Regions from separate parts of the Azospirillum mesophilum genome, predicted to be linked through region 1. Evidence: predicted binding sites of a transcription regulator. Region 1 holds the regulator's gene; the other holds the start of a gene.
What was found. Region 1 encodes HrcA, which represses chaperone genes, less so after heat shock. Its sites were predicted from a motif close to GTTAGCACTCNCCNNNGGNGAGTGCTAAC; they were not measured.

Region 1 (5,959 bases):
CCGAGCCGACCAGCTTGGCGTTGGGGTGGGCGAAGCCGAAACCGTCCATGGTGTGGGAGAACAGATACTCCTTGCCGCCGGCGTAGCGGATGCTGGTGACGGCGGCCTTGAAGCGGTTCTGTGCCTCCTCGCGGGTCATCTTGCCGGCGGCGGCCTCGGCCTCCAGAGAGGCGGCCAGCGTCACGCCGGTCTCGGTGACGGCGCGCAAGGTGGCCAGCCGGTCCTGGTACATCCGATGGTAATTGAGATAAAGGCCGGCGCCGGCGATGGCAAAAGCCGCAACAGACGCCGCGGCGACAAGGCCCCACAATTTGGCGCGAATTGAAAGTTTCGTCAGGGACATGGCGATCGCTGTCCTTCCCCCGTGCCCGGCACGCGGCAGGTTTTGGGATCTTTTCCTTTGCCGGGATTCCAAAGTCGGACAGAATGATCACAAAGAAAATTTAACGTGGTGTTTACAAACGATTCCTCCGGCGCCCCTGGGGCTGTTTGTCACAGCGGCGCCGGATTCAGGCCAGCAGAGCGGCCAGCACCGCGTTCAGCCGCTGCCGACCCTCGTGCGTCGCGCGCAGGGTCGTGCCGGTGACCTCCAGAAAGCCGCCCCGCACCAGCCGTTCGAGCGCCGCCGCGTCGACCAGCGCGTCGAGGTCGCGGCCCGTCTCCTCCACGAGGCGGGTGCGGGCGACGCCTTCGGTCAGGCGCAGGCCCATCATCAGCAGCTCGGAGCCGCGGGCGTCGCGGTCGACGGGGTCTGGGGTGGCGGCGCCGTGGCCGTCACGCTCCACGCGCTCCAGCCAGATTTCCGGGGCGCGGTGGGCGCGGGTGGCGAACTTCTCGCCGTCCAGCGTCAGGCGGCCGTGCGCGCCGGGGCCGATGCCGACGTAATCGCCATAGCGCCAGTAGGTCAGGTTGTGGCGGCTCTCCTCGCCGGGGCGGGCGTGGTTGGAGATTTCGTAGGCCGCCAGCCCGGCCTTGCCGAGCAGGGACTGCGTCGCCTCGTACAGGTCCCCGGCCAGCTCCTCGTCGGGCAGGACCAGCTCGCCCCGCGCGTGCAGGGGGAAGAAGGCGGTGCCCTCCTCGATGGTCAGCTGGTAGACCGACAGGTGGCCGACGGCGTAATCCAGCGCACGCGTCAGCTCCGCCTCCCACGCCGCGACGGTCTGGCCGGGGCGGGCGTAGATCAGGTCGAAGCTGAAGCGGTCGAAGGTTTTCGCCGCCAGTTCGATGGCGCCGGTGGCCTCCGCCGCGTTGTGCTGGCGGCCGAGGAACTTCAGCGACACGTCGTCCAGCGCCTGGATGCCCAGCGACACGCGGTTGACCCCGGCGGCGCGGAAGGCCCGGAACTTGTCGGCCTCGACGGAGGTCGGGTTGGCCTCCAGCGTCACTTCAAGCCGGTCGGCGACCGGCCAGCGCGCGGCGATGCGCTCCAGCAGGGCGCCGACCGTCGCCGGCTCCATCAGCGAGGGCGTGCCCCCACCGAAGAAGACCGAGGTCACCCGGCGGCCGGGGGTCGAGACCGCGTAATGGTCAAGCTCCCGCAGCAGCGCGGCGCGCCAGCGGTCGTGGTCGATCCGCTCGCGAACATGGCTGTTGAAGTCGCAATAGGGGCACTTCGACTTGCAGAAGGGCCAATGGACGTAGATCCCGAAGCCGGGATCGGGAAATCCGTGATGGGGGGCTATTTGAAGCATCGCTCCACGAGCTGGCGGAAGGCATCGGCCCGGTGGCTCATCTCGTGCTTCTTGGCCGGGTCCATTTCCCCGAATGTGATGTCGTAGCCGTCCGGTTTAAACATCGGATCGTAGCCGAAGCCCTGCTCGCCCTGTGGCGGCCAGACCAGCGTGCCGTAGCAGCGGCCCTCCACCGTCTCCACATGGCCGTCCGGCCAGGCGAGCGACAGCGCGCAGACGAAATAGGCGGAGCGGTCGGACTTGCCCACCAAGCCGTCCTCCACCTTCCGCATCGCCATGCCGAAGTCCTTCGACGGGCCGGCCCAGCGCGCGGAGTAGATGCCGGGGTCGCCGTTCAGCGCCGGCACCACCAGCCCGCTGTCGTCGGCCAGCGCCACATGCCCCGCCTTGGCGGCGGCCAGCGCCTTCAGCTCGGCGTTCGCGACGAAGGTCGTGCCGGTCTCCTCCGGCTCCGGCAGGCCAAGCTCGCCCGCCGAGGTGAAGGTGGCAACGTAGGGGCCGAGCAGGTCGGCGATCTCGCGCACCTTGCCCGTGTTGTGGCTGGCAATGACGAGGGTGTCGCCGGTGAAGCGGCGGGGGGATTGGGTCATGGAGGATGGTCCTCTGATTCCTAAGCGCTTTGCCCCCTCCCTAACCCTCCCCCGCTCTGCGGGAGAGGGGACTGCCGCCGCTTCGCGAGTCCGCCCCTCTCCCGCGAAGCGGGGGAGGGAGGGACCCACGCGCCAGCGTGGGAGGGTGGGGGCAACGGGCGCGGCGCTGTTACTTCGCCCCGATGGCGGCCTTCTGCAACGCCACCAGCTCGTTGATGCCCTTGCGGGCCAGCGCCAGCAGCTCCATGAACTGCGGTTCGGTGAAGGGGCGCTCTTCGGCGGTGCCCTGGATCTCGACGATGCCGCCGTTGCCGGTCAGCACGAAGTTGGCGTCGGCCTGGGCGGTCGAGTCCTCGGCGTAGTCGAGGTCGAGCACGGACGAGCCCTTGTAGATGCCGCAGGACACGGCCGCCACATGGTCGGTCAGCGGGATGGTCTTGATGGCGCCGATGGACAGCAGGTGCTGGAAGGCCAGATGCAGGGCCACGAAGCTGCCGGTGATGGCGGCGGTGCGGGTGCCGCCGTCGGCCTGGATGACGTCGCAGTCGATCTTGATCTGCTTCTCGCCCATGGCCGCGCGGTCGGTGACGGAGCGGAGCGCGCGGCCGATCAGGCGCTGGATCTCCTGCGTGCGGCCGGACTGCTTGCCCTTGGCGGCCTCGCGGTCGGTGCGGCTGTGGGTGGAGCGCGGCAGCATGCCGTATTCCGCCGTCACCCAGCCGAGCCCCGTGTTCTTCAGGAAGCGCGGCACGCCCTCGTCCACGCTGGCGGTGCACAGCACATGCGTGTCGCCGAAGCGCACCATGCAGGACCCCTCGGCGTGCTTGCTGAAGTTCGGCTCTAGGGAAATGGTGCGCAATTGGTCGAGGGCGCGGCCGGAGGGACGCATCGGGCATATCCGCAGGTCTGTTGAAAACGGCCGGCAGGCTAGCGATTGATGCCGCCGCCGTCCAGCGCGCAACCGGGGCGCACGTTGATTCGGGGCGAATACCTGCCTAAATTCGACACGCTCAAGTCACGCAAGCCACCCGGTTCCCGTCCCCGCCATGATGGCCGCGCCATGATCACCGAACTGAACCAACGATCCCGCGAGGTCTTCCGGCTGATCGTCGACGCCTATGTGGCGACCGGCGAGCCGGTGGGATCGCGCACGATCTCGCGCCGGCTCGGCATGGCCCTGTCGCCCGCGACCATCCGCAACGTCATGGCCGACCTGGAGGAGCAGGGGCTGCTCTACGCCCCGCACACCTCGGCCGGCCGCATCCCGACCGAGGCGGGGCTGCGCCTGTTCGTCAACGGCCTTCTGGAGATCGGCTCCCTCTCCGAGGACGAGCGCGAATCGATCGAGGCGAAATGCTCCTCCTCCGGCCGGTCCCTGCAGGACGTGCTGGGCGAGGCGTCGACCATGCTGTCGGGCCTGTCGCACTGCGCCGGCCTCGTCGTGGCGCCCAAGACCGACCGGCCGCTGAAGCACATCGAGTTCGTCTCGCTTGCCCCCGGCCGCGCCCTGGTGGTGCTGGTCAACGAGGACGGGCTGGTCGAGAACCGCGTCATCGAGGTGCCGGTGGGGGTTCCCGCCTCCACGCTCCAGATGGTGTCCAACTTCCTCAGCGCGAAGCTGGTCGGCCGCACGCTGGACGAGGCGCGTCAGGCCGTGCTGCGCGAGATCGAGGAGCAGAAGACCGAGCTGGACGAATTGTCGCGCCGAGTCGTCGCGGCCGGCCTCGCCACCTGGGCGGGCAGCGGCGGCCAGAGCGGCGGCCAGCTGATCGTGCGCGGCCAGGCCAAGCTGCTGGAGGACGTCACCGCTTTGTCGGACCTGGAGCGCGTCCGCTCCCTGTTCGAGGCGCTGGAGACCAAGGAGACCATGCTGCGCCTGCTGGACGCCACCGGCCAGGGCGACGGGGTGCAGATCTTCATCGGCGCCGAGAACGTGCTGTTCAACCATTCCGGCTGTTCGCTGATCATCTCGCCGTTCCAGAACAGCCGCGAGCAGGTCATCGGCGCCATCGGGGTGATCGGCCCGACCCGCATCAATTATGCGCGCATCATCCCGCTTGTGGATTATACAGCCAAGGTCATCAGCCGGCTCGTCGGGTGACGACGCCGGCCGGGGGCCGCTTCCCCACGCTTCGAACGACCAGAAGACGACAACGAGAGAGCCATGAGCGAAGAGCAGAACAAGCCCGCCGAAGCCGAGGTGGAGCAGACCGAAGCCGCCAATGGTCAGGCCGCCAACGGGCAGGCCGCCGATGTCGCCCCGCCCGAGGAGCGCGTGGCCCAGCTGGAGGCGGAGGTCGCCAGCCTGAAGGACCAGCTTCTGCGCCAGATGGCCGAGGTGGAGAACACCCGCCGCCGCGCCCAGCGCGACCGCGAGGACGCCAGCAAGTTCGCCGTGTCCAGCTTCGCCAAGGAGCTGGTGACCGTGGCCGACAACCTGCGCCGCGCGCTGGAGGCCGTGCCGGCCGAGGGCCGCGAGAACGACGAGATGCTGAAGAGCCTCGCCGTCGGCGTCGAGGCGACCGAGCGCCAGCTGATCTCGGCCTTCGAGCGCGCCGGCATCAAGAAGATCGACCCGACCGGCGAGCTGTTCGACCCGAACTTCCATCAGGTCATGTTCGAGATCGAGAACACCGGCAAGTCCGCCGGCACCGTCGTGCAGGTGCTCCAGCCCGGCTACACCATCCACGGCCGCCTGCTGCGCGAGGCCATGGTGGGCGTCGCCAAGGCCGGCCCGAACGAGGCCGGCGGCCAGCACGTCGACACCAAGGCGTAACGCCATTTTGGGGGCGTAACCGCCGTCTCATCGCGTTCGTCGCGCAGCGGTTCATGGCCGAATGGGGCCGCTGCGCGACGCCTTGCCGCATCTCTTGCACATCCGGGTATTGACGGCATGCCGTAAGATGCCTAAGCGATATCTCGCATTTGCGAGATTTTTCCTGGCATCAGTTCCATAGGGACCGGACCCGTGCCCAAGAGCATCCTGACCGTCGACGATTCCAAGACCATCCGCGACATGGTCGCCTTCACGCTGCAGAAGGCGGGCTATGCCGTGTCCGAAGCCGGCGACGGGGCGGCGGGGCTGGCGCTTGTCAACAAGCAGAAGTTCGACTGCATCATCACCGACCTGAACATGCCGGGCATGGACGGTCTGGCCCTGACCAAGGCGATCCGCGGCAGCGCGCTCAACCGCGCGACCCCCGTCCTGCTGCTGACCACCGAGGCCGACCCCGCCAAGAAGACCGCCGGCCGTGAAGCCGGCGCCACCGGCTGGCTGGTGAAGCCGTTCAACCCGGACAAGCTGGTCGAAACCGTGAAGAAGGTCTGCCCGTAAGGCGCTGCATGGCCTCCCTCTCCCGGCGGAGCCGGGCGAGGGAGGCCATGCAGCGCCCACGCGCCTAGCTAATCCGGCAGCCCCAGCAGGTGGAAGCTTTCCTCCAGCTGCGCGCTCATGGGCAGGTCGAGGCGTTCGCCGGACGGCAGGCGGCGCAGGAACCAGCGCGTGTAGATTTCCAGGATGTCCCGGCTTTCGGCCAGGCGCGTGAAGGTCCGGTCGACGACCTCCGCGAAGGCCGGGTCGTTCTTGCGGTACATCAGCCCGTACGGGTCGTAGGACAGATACTCGCCGACGATCCGGAACGCCCCCCGCTGGTCCAGCTTGGTCAGCAGGCCGTACAG
Region 2 (5,959 bases), on a different contig from region 1:
ATGTGCATGGATTCCGGCGTCTGGCTCATGAAGTCGAAGATGCGGTTCGGCTCCTGCCGGAAGGTGATGGGGTCCGGCTTCAGGCTGTGGATGACGTCCGGGAACTTGATGGCGTCACGGATGAAGAAGACCGCGAGGTTGTTGCCGACCAGATCCCAGTTGCCCTCCTCCGTGTAGAACTTCACCGCGAAGCCGCGCGGGTCGCGCGCCACCTCCGACGAATCGCGGCCGCCGATGACGGTGGAGAAGCGGATGGCGAGCGGCGTCTTCTTCCCCGCCTGCTGGAACAGCTTGGCGCGCGTGTATGTGGAGGCGGGCTCGTCGCCGATCTTCCCGGTCGCCTCCAACTCGCCGTAACAGACGAAGCCGCGGGCGTGCACGACGCGCTCCGGGATGCGCTCGCGGTCGAAGTGGGTGATCTTCTCCAGGAACTGGTAGTTCTCCAGCGTGGCCGGGCCACGGCTGCCGACGGTGCGCTGCGACTGGTTGTTGGTGATCGGGTGGCCCTGGCGGTTGGTCAGAACGCGCTCCGCATCTCCCGATGATGCGCCCTTGCCCGGATTGGGCTGGTTCGGATTCTTAGCCATCGCGTTTTCCCTGAACGGTGATCAGGCCCGCCCCGGCATGGGGAGCGGGCAGCCAACCGTGCTAACCACGCCTCGGCGGAACCATCGCGACCGAGGTGGCGGGCTATTCCGTCAGGGTGGCACGGGAAACGGCGCCTGGAACGCCTCGGCGATCATGCCGGACAACAGGTCCGCCGGCGCGGACAGACGGCCCTTCACCAGCGCATAGGACACGCCGGGCAACGGCGGCAGCATGCCCGCCGGGATCGCGGCGATCCCCTCGCCGCTCAGCGCCGAGGTCCGGCAGGTGACGCCAAGGCCGGCGCGCACCGCCGCCTTCAAGCCGGACAAGCTGGGGGTGGTGACGGCCATGCGCCACGTCCGCCCGGCAGCCTCCAGCGCGGCCAGCCCAGCGTCGCGGAACCGGCAGGGCGGGTCGAGCAGGACCAGCGGCAGCGGGTCGCGCGCTGCCAGGGCCGGATCGCCGAGCCACAGCATCGGCCGGCGGCCGGGGAACGGCTCCCCGTCGGTACCGGTCGCGTCGGGGCTGACCACGAGCGCAAGGTCAAGCCGGCCGCGCGCCACCGCCTCCTCCAGCGCGCGGGATCCGGCCACCTGCACCTCCAGCGTCGCCTGCGGGTGGCTTCGGGCGAAGCGGGCGAGCACACCGGCCAGCAACGTGTCGGCCACGTCCTGGACCACACCGATCCGCACCGGACCGGTCAGCGGTTCCGCCTCCAGCGCCACCACCATCCCGTCGTGGGTGTCGAGCAGGCGGCGCGCGTGCGCCAGGAACAGCTCCCCCGCCGTGGTCAGGCGCAGCAGGCGCCCGTCGCGCTCCAGCAACGGACGGCCGACCAGATCCTGCAAGCGTTGCAGTTGCAGGCTGACAGCCGGCTGCGTGCGGCCGACGCGATCCGCCGCACGGGTGACGGTGCCGGTATCGGCCACCGCGACGAAGGAGCGGATCAGGTCGAGCGGGATTTCACGCCTCACATCCATAATCCACGCATATGGAACGCAGCCAAATTATTAATTTTTCTTCGGGCCGACGCAACGGCAGTCTCTGAGACACCCCTTCAAAACCGGAGACGACACTATGCCCTTCATCCGCATCACGCTTCGCGACGCCGACCTGACGCCGGACACACGGCATGCACTCGCGCTCGGCGCCACGGATCTCATCGCGACGACGCTCGGCAAGCGGCGGGAGGTCACCGCCGTTCTGGTCGAGCGGCCGGACGGGTGTTGGACCATCGGCGGGGCGGCGGTCGAGGCCGCGGCCCAGTTGGAGGCCTTCATCACCGCCGGCACCAACACACCGTCCGAAAAGGCCGCCTTCGTCGAGGGCGCCATGGCGCTGCTGAAGCGCCATCTTCCGGGCCTGCCGGAGGCGACCTACGTCGTGGTGCGCGAGGTGGCGGCGGGCGATTGGGGATACGACGGCCGCACCCAGGCGGCGCGCGCCGCCGCATGAACCCCGCAAAGGAAAAGGGCGGCCCCGAGGGACCGCCCTTTCCGCAAACGTCCTGAGAGACGTGGACTTCGATTAGAAGCCCATGCCGCCCATGTCGTCCATGCCACCCGGCATGCCGGCCGGAGCAGCCTTCTTCTCCGGCTTCTCGGCGATCATCGCCTCGGTGGTGATCAGCAGGCCGGCGATCGAGGCCGCGTCCTGCAGGGCGGTGCGAACCACCTTCACCGGGTCGATGATGCCGGCCTTCACCAGATCGGTGAACTCGCCCTTCTGGGCGTCGTAGCCGAAGTTGGCGTCGGCCTGGTCCAGCAGCTTGCCGACCACGATCGAACCGTCGGTGCCCGCGTTGTAGGCGATCTGACGGACCGGAGCCTGGAGGGCGCGGCGGATGATCTCGATGCCGACGCGCTGCTCGTCGTTCGACGGCTTCAGGGCGTCCAGGGCCTTGGTGGCGTACAGCAGGGCGGTGCCGCCGCCGGCGACGATGCCCTCTTCCACCGCGGCGCGGGTGGCGTGCATGGCGTCGTCAACGCGGTCCTTGCGCTCCTTCACCTCGACTTCGGTGGCGCCACCGACGCGGATGACGGCCACGCCGCCGGCCAGCTTCGCCAGACGCTCCTGCAGCTTCTCGCGGTCGTAGTCCGAGGTGGTCTCCTCGATCTGCGCCTTGATCTGGGCGATGCGGCCCTGGATGTCGTCGGCCGAGCCGGCGCCGTCGACGATCGTGGTGTTCTCCTTGGAGATCACGACCTTCTTGGCGGTGCCCAGCATCTCGATGGTGACGTTCTCGAGCTTGATGCCGAGGTCTTCGCTGATGACCTGGCCGCCGGTCAGGATGGCCATGTCTTCCAGCATCGCCTTGCGGCGGTCACCGAAGCCCGGGGCCTTCACGGCGGCGACCTTCAGGCCGCCACGCAGCTTGTTCACGACCAGGGTCGCCAGGGCCTCGCCCTCGACGTCCTCGGCGATGATCAGCAGCGGACGCGAGGACTGCACGACGGCCTCCAGGACCGGCAGCAGGGCCTGCAGACCCGACAGCTTCTTCTCGTGCAGCAGGATGTACGGGCTGTCCAGCTCCGCGATCATCTTGTCGGCGTTGGTGATGAAGTACGGCGACAGGTAGCCGCGGTCGAACTGCATGCCCTCGACGACGTCCAGCTCGGTCTCCAGGCTCTTGGCCTCTTCAACCGTGATGACGCCCTCGTTGCCGACCTTCTCCATGGCCTGGGCGATCATCTTGCCGATCTCGGCTTCGCCGTTGGCGGAGATGGTGCCGACCTGGGCGATCTCGTCGTTGGTCGTCACCTTCTTGGCGCGGCCGCGGATGTCGTTCACGACGGTCTCGACGGCGAGGTCGATGCCGCGCTTCAGGTCCATCGGGTTCATGCCGGCGGCGACCGACTTCACGCCCTCGCGGACGATGGCCTGGGCCAGAACGGTCGCGGTGGTGGTGCCGTCACCGGCCAGGTCGTTGGTCTTCGAGGCGACCTCGCGGACCATCTGGGCGCCCATGTTCTCGAACTTGTCGGACAGTTCGATTTCCTTGGCGACCGAGACGCCGTCCTTGGTGATGCGCGGAGCGCCGAAGGACTTCTCGATGACGACGTTGCGGCCCTTCGGACCCAGCGTGACCTTCACGGCGTCGGCCAGAATGTCAACGCCGCGCAGCATCTTCTCGCGCGCCGAAGCGGAGAACTTAACTTCCTTGGCAGCCATTGCTCACTTCCTCTGAATTCGGGTTGATCGATTGCGGCGGGCGGAGACTTAGGCCTCGATAACGCCCATGATGTCGGATTCCTTCATGATCAGGAAATCCTCGCCCTCGATCTTCACCTCGGTGCCCGACCACTTGCCGAACAGGATGCGGTCGCCAGCCTTCACGTCGAGCGCAACGACCTTGCCGCTCTCGTCACGGGAACCCGGACCCACCGCGATCACCTGGCCCTCCTGGGGCTTTTCCTTCGCGGTGTCGGGAATGATGATCCCGCCCTTGGTCTTGGTGTCGGACTCCAGACGCTTGACGACGACGCGGTCGTGCAGCGGACGGAACTTCATGGGGATGCCTCCTCGAAAGGCTTATTAAATGGAATGCAGGTCCGGGTTCGGGTGTTAGCACTCTCCCCCGGTGAGTGCCAGACAGCTAATCGAGCTCTCGATACGATTCAAGAGGGTCGTGCGCGCAATCGGCTCAAATGTCTGGCAGCAGTCGGGGGTGATGGCTGCTAATGCATTGAAAGGAAACAATTTTCTTCGTTGCCCGTTGTTGGAATCGCAGGCACACTTTCGCAAAAGAGTCACGAAGGACGCGCGGGAGAGTGCCACCGGTTCCACCGTTATGGAGGCAGCGCATGGCCAATCTGGGTCTTCAGCTTCGCGACTATCGCCTGACCACGGCGGAGATCCTGTACCACATGCCGGATCACCCCAAGCTGCTGCAGAGCTATCTTTGGCAGGACCTGGATCTGGCACCGGACTACCCGGTTCTGCGCCGCTTCCTGACCTTCTGGCAGGCCAACCTGGACGGCAAGCTGCACTCGGTGAAGCTGGCGACGCAAAAGCTGATCACGCCGGGCGAGACGCGCTTCGTCGCCGCCGAGTTCCGCTGGCAGTGAGGCGTCTGACGTTGGGTTGCGCTGGCGCTTAACCCAACCTACGGCCCCCGACTTATGGCCGGATGCGCGTCGCAGTAGGTTGGGTCAAGCGAAGCGCGACCCAACGTCAGGAACGCCTCGCCCCAACCTGCCGCAGGCAGCGGTCGATCCACTGGGCGGTCAGCTTCTCCTGCACGGCGTTCTGCCGCAGGCGCTGGTTCAGGTTGGCGAAGTCCACACGGTCGAGGGTCTGGTCCTGGTTGAAGCAGGAGAAGACCACCGTTTCCTGCCCCGTCACCGGGTCGGTGTGCCGTTGCAGGCACTGGGCGCAGATCTCCTTCATCATGCATTGCATGGGGGAGTTGATGGAGCCGATGGCGACGTGGTCCGGCTTCAGGAACGGCTTCAGCACGCTGTGGCGGGCGGCTCCCACTGCCGCCATCATCCGGTCGGAGCCGATGGCGACGATGCGGTCCACAGCGCTCAAGGGGATGTCCATGGCGCCGAGGTCCCCGGCGGCGTAGGCGCGCATGGCCTCCACGATGTTGCCGACGAACGTCCGGTCGCCGGGGCGGGTGGGGGTGAAGCCGGGGGCCTCGTCGCAGCACCAGATCACGCGGTCGGCGGCGGCCTCGATCTGTTCGGTCTTGTAACGATCCTCGATCCGCTTGTATCCGGCGAAGTAGACGACCCTGGACCCGCGCGCCCGGCAGGCCTGCCCGATGGAGAACAGCACCGCGTTGCCGAGCCCGCCGCCGACGAGGCAGACCGTTTCGCCCTCCGGAATCTCGGTCGGGGTGCCGGTCGGCCCCATGACGACCACCGGGTCGCCCGGCTTCAGGAAGGCGCAGAGGTCGGACGAGCCGCCCATCTCCAGCACGATCATGGACAGCAGCCCGGCGTCCTTGTCCACCCAGGCGCCGGTCAGGGCCAAGCCCTCCATGGCGAGGGTCGTTCCGTCGAAGCGCTGCGCCAGCGTTTCGAAATTCTGCAGGCGGTAGAACTGTCCGGGTTCGAAACGACGTGCGGCGGCCGGGGCTTTTACCACCACCTCCACGATGGTCGGGGTGAGGCGGGCGACCTGATGGACGACGGGGCGCAGATCGGCGTTCAGGCGCCGGACCAGCTCCGCGGCCGGAACGGCGGAGGGGGCGCGGCGGGCCAGCGCGCGGCTGACCACCGGGTAACCCTGCTTCGCCCCGCCCATCGCCTTCACCACGTTGCCGGCGAAGGACGGGTGCAGGTCACCGAAAAAGCTGAGATAGCGGCCGTCCGGCGCCTTCGCCATCAGCACGCGGGCCTGCGACGGTTTGCACAGGCGTTCC

Region 2: the regulator HrcA is predicted to act here: its motif matches at 4,152-4,180, upstream of groES (co-chaperone GroES).

The regions. Positions count from the first base shown of each region.
Region 1 is NZ_JBPXMQ020000009.1:139,452-145,410, reverse strand. It holds gene ACSVC7_RS11845 (methyl-accepting chemotaxis protein) at 1-343, opposite strand, end outside; gene hemW (radical SAM family heme chaperone HemW) at 510-1,691, opposite strand; gene rdgB (RdgB/HAM1 family non-canonical purine NTP pyrophosphatase) at 1,679-2,281, opposite strand; gene rph (ribonuclease PH) at 2,451-3,170, opposite strand; gene hrcA (heat-inducible transcriptional repressor HrcA) at 3,342-4,382, shown strand; partial or broken gene grpE (nucleotide exchange factor GrpE) at 4,425-5,057, shown strand; gene ACSVC7_RS11815 (response regulator) at 5,250-5,615, shown strand; gene ACSVC7_RS11810 (amino acid ABC transporter substrate-binding protein) at 5,684-5,959, opposite strand, start outside.
Region 2 is NZ_JBPXMQ020000023.1:16,377-22,335, forward strand. It holds gene ACSVC7_RS20825 (catalase) at 1-587, opposite strand, end outside; gene ACSVC7_RS20830 (LysR substrate-binding domain-containing protein) at 699-1,562, opposite strand; gene ACSVC7_RS20835 (tautomerase family protein) at 1,666-2,043, shown strand; gene groL (chaperonin GroEL) at 2,116-3,759, opposite strand; gene groES (co-chaperone GroES) at 3,808-4,098, opposite strand; gene ACSVC7_RS20850 (usg protein) at 4,392-4,655, shown strand; gene ACSVC7_RS20855 (FAD-dependent oxidoreductase) at 4,762-5,959, opposite strand, start outside.